DNA from 2 places in the Agrobacterium sp. NPDC090273 genome. Region 2 is predicted to be linked to the other one. Evidence: predicted binding sites of a transcription regulator. Region 2 holds the regulator's gene; the other holds the start of a gene.

Region 1 (4,632 bases), on a different contig from region 2:
AAAGAACGGGAGCTGGGTAAAGCTGTAGCACCTGAAACAAATGGACCGGGAACTCCCCGGTCCATTTTATTTGATTGTACCGGTTTAGCTATTCCGGTATTGCGCGGCGATTGATTGGCCGCTTGCACATCAAATTCTCATCCGATGAGTATTGCCCTGATGTCGTTGACGTTCGTGAGCGTGGGACCCGTCACGACAAGGTCGTCTATCGCCTTAAATGCCGTATAGCTGTCGTGGCATACCAGAGATTGGCGGGCATCAATCCCCGCCGCGTGGATGCGCGAAAGCGTATCTGGTGTTACCAGCGCACCGGCCGCATCTTCAACGCCATCAATCCCGTCACTGTCGCCAGCAATAGCCCATATCCCGGCCGCGCCCTTCAACGTCAGCGCAAGACTTAACAGGAATTCGGTGTTACGGCCGCCCTTTCCCGCGGGGCCTTTTCCGATGCTGACGGTTGTTTCTCCGCCCGAAAGCAGCACAGCCGGGCCTTTGATAGGCAAGCCTTTCTTGCTGGCAGAAATTGCTATGCCTGCCATCACTGCACCGACATCCTTGGATTCTCCCTCAAGAGAATCTCCAAGGATCAGAGGCTGAAGACCAAGTTTTCGAGCTTCTTCCGCCGCGGCCTGGAGTGCCAGAGACGGGGCGGCGATGAGGCGAACATCTTCGTCGATCTCACCAGCCTTAGGTGTTTCCTCGCCTTTCTCAAGAACTGTGCGTACGCTTTCGGGCAAATCCAGTCCATATCGCGAAACGATCTCCCGCACGGAGGCGATGTTCGTCGGGTCTGCGACCGTCGGGCCAGACGCAATTTCAGATGGATCATCGCCAGGTACGTCCGAAATCAGGAGGGAGACGACCTTTGCAGGCTTTGCCGCGAGTGCCAGACGCCCGCCCTTGATGCGTGACAAATGCTTGCGAACAGCGTTCATTTCCGAAATTGGCGCGCCACTTGAAAGAAGCGCCCGGTTGACCGCCATCTTGTCGGCAAGCGTCATTCCGTCGCCTGGAGCAACCATGAGTGCCGAGCCGCCGCCTGAAATCAGAGCGATGACCATGTCATCCGGGCCCAGATTTTGAACGGCGGCGAGAATGCGGACTGCAGCTTCCTCGCTCCTCGCATCAGGGACTGGATGGGATGCCTCGATGATTTCGATCCGACCAGCAGGAACCGCATGGCCGTAACGGGTGACGACAATGCCGGAGAGGTCAACAGAGGGCCAGGCAGCATCCAGAGCCGCTGCCATCGCGGCAGATGCTTTGCCGGCGCCTACCACCACACATTTTCCTTTCGGCGGCGAGGGTAGATGTGGATGCAAAACCTTTCCCGGGTCTGCGCTGGAGACAGCAGCCATGAAAATACGACTGAGCGCGTTTCTGGCCTGCAAATCGTTCCAGATAGTCATTGGTTCATGCTCCCGTCGTCGCGAAGGTGAGTGCTCCAAGAGCCAAAAGGGCAGGGAGCGTCTGAATGAAGAGGATTTTGATATTCGCGGTGATAGCGCCGAAGATCCCGGCGACCGCGACACAGATGAGGAAGAAGACTTTGAAGGTCAGTCCGGCGTCTCCTAGGAATAGACCGTACGTCAGCCCAGCAGCGATGAACCCGTTGTAAAGTCCCTGATTTGCGGCAAGCACCTTTGTCTGCCTTGCGAAATCAGCCGTGAGGCCAAATGCCTTGCGCCCGAGTGGTTTTTCCCAGAGCAACATCTCTAGCACAACGATATAGAGATGGATTGCGATGACGACCGCAATGAGAATATTTGCGAGCATGTGCGGCTTTCCTCCAAAAACCTTGTCGAGCGGTGTCTTCAAGAAATACGTCCGACACTCTTGTTTTAACGATGGTCTCACCGGCTGCAAGGTCGGCTGACACTCGTTGTGTGTAAACTTTTGATGCCGGCGAGGAATACTTGACTCTTTCTCAAAATAAGAACAAAACAAGAACAATACAAAAGTCGGAATTGAAACCTGTCATGCCATGCACAAGCGCGCGGAACAGTTGCTCGTTATTGAAGAACTGCGTGAACGGCTGGAAAATCTTGCCGGTGGTTCTGTACGCCGTCACGAAACTCTCCCCTTCGGTCTAGCGCAAATTGATAACCAGCTCCCAGGTGGCGGGTTGGGTCTTGGTTGCCTGCATGAAGTAAGTGGCAACGGTAATGGAGCTCTTGATGGTGCATCGGCAGCTTTGTTTGCGGCGGGTATCGCCGCGCGGCTTTCGGGCAAGGTCTTATGGTGCGTCACACGGCAGGATCTGTTCATGCCGGCGTTGGCGCAGGCTGGATTGTCTCACAACAGGCTCGTGATGGTTGAGTGTCGGGATGAAAAAGGCGTTCTCGACTGTTTCGAGGAAGGCTTACGCTGCAACGGTTTCGGGGCTGTGCTGGGCGAGATTGCGAAATTGCCGATGAATGCTTCGCGACGACTGCAGCTGGCAGCGGAAACCTCCGGCGTGACAGGCATCGCAATCCGGCGCTTCAGACGTCAGGCAGAGGCGACCATGTTCGGCGAGCCGACAGCAGCCGTTACCCGGTGGCGGGTTTCTGTCAGGCCATCGGCTTCGCTGCCGGTACCGGGAGTAGGCAGGGCACGCTGGTTTCTGGAGCTTTTGCGCTGCCGTGGCGGGGAAGCTGCAGCATTTGAAGTGGAAGCATGTGATGCAAAGGGTCGTCTCGCTCTATCTACCGACATGGCCGACGGATCGCTACCGGAGGCGGCTCGGGCATGATGCGCCCTCCACCGACAAACCGGTTGTTATGATCGGAAGGCAAGGCAGCCGCCGTCTCGTTCTGGCGCTGGACAAGGCTGCGAAGGTGGCTGGCATCCGGTTGGGCACACCGGTCAGCAAGGCGCAGGCGCTGGTGCCCGGTTTGATTGTGGAACATCTGGAGGCGGATGCTGATGCACGTGCGCTGAAGGAACTCGCTTTTCATTTTCTGCGCATCTATGCCCCCATCGTTGCCACCGATCTGCCGGATGGACTGGTCATGGATACGACGGGTGCGGATCATCTGCATGGAAATGAAACGCTGATGTTGGGCGGTATGGTCAACCGCTTGCATGCGAGCGGCTTTGCAGCACGCGCCGCGATTGCCGAGAGCTGGGGCGCTGCTTATGCGCTCGCCCGTTTTGGTGGTCAGGAGATTTCCGTCATTCCACAGGGTAAGGCGCGTGAAGCCCTTAATAGCTTGCCGCTTGCCGCGCTACGGCTTGAAGATGAAACGATCCGTGGTCTCAAGGTACTGGGTTTTCGTTCCATTGGGGAGTTGGCCGATGCTCCGCGTGCACCACTTGTATTGCGCTTTGGTCCGCAGCTGGCACGCCGGCTCGATCAGGCATTCGGCCAGGTCGCAGAGCCGGTCAAGCCGGTGCGTGTGCCCGAACTCGTGGAAGTGCGTCGCGTGTTCGCCGAACCTATCGCTGCTGCGGAGACGATAGGTCGCTACACTGAAAAGCTTGTAAGTGGTTTGTGTGCCGCTCTGGAAAAGCGCGGTCTTGGCGCCCGCCGTGTTGACCTCTTGCTCAATCGTGTCGATGGCACATTTCAGGCGATCCGGGCCGGGACATCGAAACCTGTCCGTGACGCAAGGCAGATAGCCCGACTTCTGACGGACCGTATCAATACCATCGATCCCGGCTTCGGTATCGAGACAATGGTCATGACCGTAACCCATGCCGAACCGCTTGTGGCGGGACAGGTACGTACATCTCTATTGTCCGAAAATCGTGCGGATGTTGCTGATACGATCGATGTCATCATCAATCGCGGTCATCGTGTCTACCGATATGCCGCTGTCGCCAGCGATGTGCCGGAACGCTCCGTTGCCCGCCTGCCGGCACTCTGCCCGGAAGATGCAATCGGCTGGCCGGGTCATTGGCCGCGTCCGATCCGGCTTTTTTCAAGACCGGAGCCTATAGAAACTCTTGCGCTGCTCCCGGATCATCCTCCGCGTTATTTCATCTGGCGCGGTATACGCCATCTGGTGAAATGCGCTGACGGGCCGGAGCGGGTTTTTGGAGAATGGTGGAAACGCGACCGGGAAAAATCCGCCGTTCGCGATTATTTCATGGTGGAGGATGAGACGGGAGGGCGCTTCTGGATCTTCCGCTCTGGTGATGGTGAACATACCAATACAGGCTCACAGGCCTGGTTCATTCATGGGCTGTTTACATGAGTGCGCCCCGCTACGCTGAACTTCAGGTCACGACGCATTTTTCGTTTTTGCGTGGGGCCAGTTCTTGCGATGAGTTGTTCGAGCAGGCTGCGCATCTTGGCATCGAGGCGCTTGGTATTGTCGATCGCAATAGCCTTGCGGCCATTCCTCGCGCCTATGAAGCGGCCAAGAATAATGGTGTTCGGCTCGTCATCGGCTGCAGGCTCGATCTCGAAGATGATCTTTCCGTATTGGTTTATCCCATGGATCGCGCCGCTTACGGGCGGCTTTGCCGTTTGCTTTCCATTGGCAAGAAACGGGCAGGCAAAGGCAAGTGCATACTCGAGTGGGCCGATCTTGTTGAATGGGGTGAGGGTCAGATTGTAGTGTTGCTGGCCGACCTTGCAGACGAACTTTGCACCCTTCGTTTACGTCGGCTCAGGGCAGCTTTCGGTGATCGCGCCTATATGGC
Region 2 (4,632 bases):
GTCCCACAAGACGATCCGGTCATGTCCACATGACCCTCGAAAGCAGGGCCGTAGATATCGTGACACAGCCATTTGGCAACCCAGAGACGTGGGAAGCTGAGAAGATCGTAAAAAAGGTGTAAGCGTTTTCATTCGAAGCCTGCGGGGTTGCGGCAATCCCCGGAGATTTATCCTGATGCCTTTTTCCATCGAGACCCGTTGCGAAAAACACAAAGGGCGCTCGATCCGTTTCTGGAGAGCGCCCTTTGCAGACCCGGACAGCATTGCGCGAGGAAAACCACTGCTGCAAGCCATCGATAACGGGTGATGATCCCTAGATGAGGTGGCGCCCCTCAGTTTTCAAGGGGTGTCGTGATCCAGCACCGTCTTGCTGTATGGTCGCCAGACGATTCTTTCTTCCGAGTGCCCGCATGGAAACCTCCCTCTACCAACCTGTGAAAGCCTTCCTTGAAAATGCCGGCTATACGGTAAAGGGCGAAATCGGCGGCTGCGACCTTGTCGGGATGAGTGACGGTGATCCGCCTGTGGTGGTGGTGTGCGAACTGAAACTCGCCTTCAATCTCGAGCTGATCCTTCAGGCGATCGATCGTGCCGCGATATCCGACGAAGTCTGGATCGCGGCAAAAATGTCTGTCAGTGGCCGAGGGCGCGAGACCGATAAGCGTTACCGCGATCTTTGCCGGCGGCTGGGAATTGGCATGCTTGCCGTCTCCGAAGGCGGTCATGTCAGTGTCATCGTCAGTTCGGTATCGCCGATGCCGCGCACCAACCCGAAACGACGCTCGCGGCTGATGCGCGAACACCAGAAACGCAAGGGTGATCCGGTCCTTGGCGGCAGCACACGCATGCCGCAGATGACAGCCTATCGCCAGCAGGCGCTGGGATGTGCGAAAGCGCTCTCCGAAGGACCGCTCCGGCTTCGGGAAGTCAAGTTGAACGCCCCCGATGCCGGCAAGATATTGCAATCGAACGTCTATGGCTGGTTCGAACGGCTTGAGCGGGGCGTCTATGGTTTGACGGAAGCTGGCCGCGAAGCCTTGGTGCGCTGGCCGACGTGAGATTGCGTGACGCGCTTTAGGAGCTGGATCAATTTGCCTGAAACGCTGTTTCGGGGGCCTGGGACACACAACCGGAACAAAACGCGTCACTCATCAAAATAACCGATTGCAGTTTCACGAAATTTTAGGGGATTGCAGAACACATATGGAACATATAGTGTTCGTTCTGTATTTGTTTCGCAACTTTTCGATGCGATTCTCAAGGGTGTTTTCCTCATGCTGACGCGCAAACAACAGGAATTGCTTCTCTTCATTCATGAGCGAATGAAAGAATCCGGCGTGCCGCCGTCCTTCGATGAAATGAAGGATGCACTCGATCTTGCTTCCAAATCCGGTATCCACCGGTTGATTACCGCGCTTGAAGAACGCGGATTTATTCGCCGGCTACCGAACAGGGCGCGCGCACTTGAAGTCATCAAGCTGCCCGAGGCCTATTCGCCCGGCCTGAAACCGCAACGCGGCTTCTCGCCAAGCGTTATCGAAGGCAGCCTTGGCAAGCCTAAGGCGCCTGAGCCAGCCCCTGCCCCATCGCTGAAACCCGCCAGCAATGATTTTGCCGGTGCGGTCAATGTTCCCGTCATGGGCCGTATCGCGGCCGGTGTGCCGATTTCGGCGATCCAGAACAACACGCATGACGTGGCAGTGCCTGTGGACATGCTGGGTTCTGGCGAACACTACGCGCTGGAGGTCAAGGGCGACTCGATGATCGAGGCCGGTATCTTTGATGGCGATACCGTCATCATTCGCGATGGCAGCACGGCCAATCCGGGCGACATCGTTGTGGCACTGGTGGATGACGAAGAGGCAACGCTGAAACGCTTCCGCCGCAAGGGCGCTTCGATTGCGCTCGAGGCTGCAAACCCGGCCTATGAAACCCGAATCTTCGGACCTGACCGGGTGAAAATCCAGGGCAAGCTGGTTGGCCTTATCCGGCGTTATCACTAACGCCGCATCGATCTGTATCGACGCTTGAACCGCTGGCCATTGGCTGGCGGTTTTGCTTTTGGGCGTGACACAATGGATTGTGTCATTTGCGGTGTTTTGCGTCGTGCCCATAAAGGGCTGAAACACAGATCCGGTGTGGAACCGGGTCCTGAGCATCGGCTTTATCTCGGCAGGGATATGAACAATCTTTGGCATGATGGAGAGAGATTGGTCGGGTGCTGGATAGTCTTGCCGAATAAATCGTGAGGCTGCGTTTTGTCTGACGAGACACCGCCTGCCGGAGCGCTCCCGCGAAAAACGTTGGTCGAGCGACGGTGATCCTTCACAACAGAAGCCAAGCCAGTCCGGTCGGCATCTGTTGGCGCGAGAAAACGATGAGGAAGCGCGGGGGGCAGACGGTCTGATTTCGACTGAACCGGCCCGCTTCGCTGGATGACAGCGTGCCGGTCTGATTGCATGATCCGGTGTAACGGCTCATTTCGAACCGACCCATCATTTCGGCTTATGGGAGCCATGGAATATTTTCGATATTCGAAGCGTGTATCCTGGTCGTAAGAAAGCCAGATCATATCGGGGAGCATGCCATGTACGATCTTTATATCGCCAACAAGAACTACTCGTCCTGGTCGCTGCGACCGTGGGTGCTGATGCGCACGCTGGGCATCGACTTCAACGAAAAGCTCGTGCCATTCGGGCAGGATGTGCCCTTCACCACTTTTTCGCCAACCGGCAAGGTGCCCTGCCTGGTGGATGGCACGACGACAGTGTGGGAATCACTTTCGATCGTCGAATATCTGGCGGAACGGCATGATGGCGTCTGGGCCGCTGACGCCATCGCCCGCGCATGGTCGCGGTCCGCGGCCAGCGAAATGCATGCCGGCTTTTTCTCGCTGCGCAATTTCTACCCCATGTGCGTCGGCATCCGTGCCACGCCGAACCCGGACAATAAGGGTCTTGCGGCGGATATTGCCCGGATCGATGCACTGTGGAGCGAGGGGCTCTCCCGCTTTGGTGGCCCGTATCTGGCCGGTGCGGAGTTTACCGCTGTCGACGCCTTCTTCTCACCCGTGGCGTTCCGTTTTCAGTCCTTTGGCGCCGACCTTTCACCAGCGGCAAAAGCCTATCTGGAGCGTCTTCTCGCCCTTCCGGCGATGCGCGACTGGTACGACGCCGGCCTGAAGGAAATCTGGCGCGACGAACCGCATGAACAGGAGATCCGCGACGTCTCAACCGTGGTTGCCGATCTGCGCAGCCAGGCTTGAAAAATCGTCATTGGTGCGGCGGCCCTTATGGCGTCGCCGCAACCAGTTCCTCGATCGTTTCAGATGTCTCACGGTCAAACGACCGAGTTTTCCAATCATAGGAGCGGTGTTCGCTCCAAGGGCGGTTCGTGCCCGCCATGGCCGTCGCCAACCGTCCAATCGGCCCGCCTTCATTCTCATGAGACAGCGTCATTTCCACCGAACCTATGCGCCGCAGGACATCGCGGCTGAACAGCACCGCGCCCGAACGGCACTGCTGGAATGAGGTTCGTCTGCTGGTGACGATGATATCGGCGATATCGCAGGCTGCCCCGGTCAGCGACGTATCCTCGAGAACGACGATGCGCTGGCCCTTGGCGCTGCGGGCAGCGCACCAGAGACTTCTGTGGCAGGTAAAGCCCTGACCCGCTGCAGCCAGCGCCTTGCCGATATCCTCAATCGCCTTCGCCCTTTGCTCATCGGAAAGGCGCCGGCTCTCCCTCGACGGCTGGGCGCTCTGCGGATTGGTCTCCTTCATCTTTTTCTCGGTCTTGAGAAAGATCGGTGAGACGGTTTTTTCCGGCAGCAGCAAGGCGCGGGACCATTGGTCGTATACAAAACCGGACGGTCGTGTCTTGGTTGTCGCCACCGTGCTCTCCCCGACCAGCCCGACCAGCGTTCCATCCTCATAGATCAGCAGATCGGGCCTCGGGCGGTGATGTTCGGCCACAGAGAGGCCGAAAGCCAGGAACAGCAGAGGAATGCCTGACAGGGCAAGCCGCGTGCGAAACAGCGAGAGCAGCAGGAAGCCTGCCGTGGAAAGCGCCAGAAACCAGCCATGCTGGCGGCCGATTGCGGCACTGCCGCCCCATGAGGCGACGCCATTGGCGATTTCAATCACCATGGCCATGCCATAGCCCATGACCTTCAGGAACGGCGCATCCAGCCCGAAGGGCATCAGCAGCATGCCAATCAGGCCGAAAGGCATGACAATCAGCGACATGACAGGCATGGCGGCGAGGTTTGCGGCAAGTCCATAAGTGGTGACACGATGAAAATGTTCGATGGAATAGACAGCCGTCGACAGGCCGCCGATCAACGATGTCACGACCACGCCGCCGACAATGGCGATGGCTGCTTCACTGACCTTCATCCATGCCGGTTTCTGACCGACGAACAGCCGCTCGCGATCCACCCGCCAACGGCTCCAGAAGGCATAGGCCGAAACCAGCGCGATGGTTGCGGCAAAAGACATCTGGAAACTCGGCCCCATGACTTCCGATGGCGAAAAAGCCAGAATGATGAGGGCCGACAAGGCGACATTGCGCATGCTGAGCGCCGGTTTGTCGAACAGTACGGCGATCAGCAGAACCGACATCATCAGCCAG

Evidence for each region. Region 2 encodes LexA, which represses DNA repair genes until DNA is damaged. Its sites were predicted from a motif close to TGTTCNNNNTGTGTTCNG; they were not measured.
Region 1: ACIQT8_RS18035 (ImuA family protein) is a predicted target of LexA. The motif match lies at 1,935-1,952, and genes of this name have one in related genera.

Annotation. Positions count from the first base shown of each region.
Region 1 covers NZ_JBIVYN010000006.1:343,630-348,261, forward strand. The annotation lists gene ACIQT8_RS18020 (Gfo/Idh/MocA family protein) at 1-28, shown strand, start outside; gene ACIQT8_RS18025 (glycerate kinase) at 138-1,409, opposite strand; gene ACIQT8_RS18030 (DUF1304 domain-containing protein) at 1,414-1,776, opposite strand; gene ACIQT8_RS18035 (ImuA family protein) at 1,985-2,734, shown strand; gene ACIQT8_RS18040 (Y-family DNA polymerase) at 2,664-4,181, shown strand; gene ACIQT8_RS18045 (error-prone DNA polymerase) at 4,178-4,632, shown strand, end outside.
Region 2 covers NZ_JBIVYN010000001.1:917,525-922,156, forward strand. The annotation lists gene ACIQT8_RS04560 (DUF2161 domain-containing phosphodiesterase) at 411-1,058, shown strand; gene lexA (transcriptional repressor LexA) at 1,275-2,003, shown strand; gene ACIQT8_RS04570 (glutathione S-transferase family protein) at 2,588-3,265, shown strand; gene ACIQT8_RS04575 (ComEC/Rec2 family competence protein) at 3,291-4,632, opposite strand, start outside.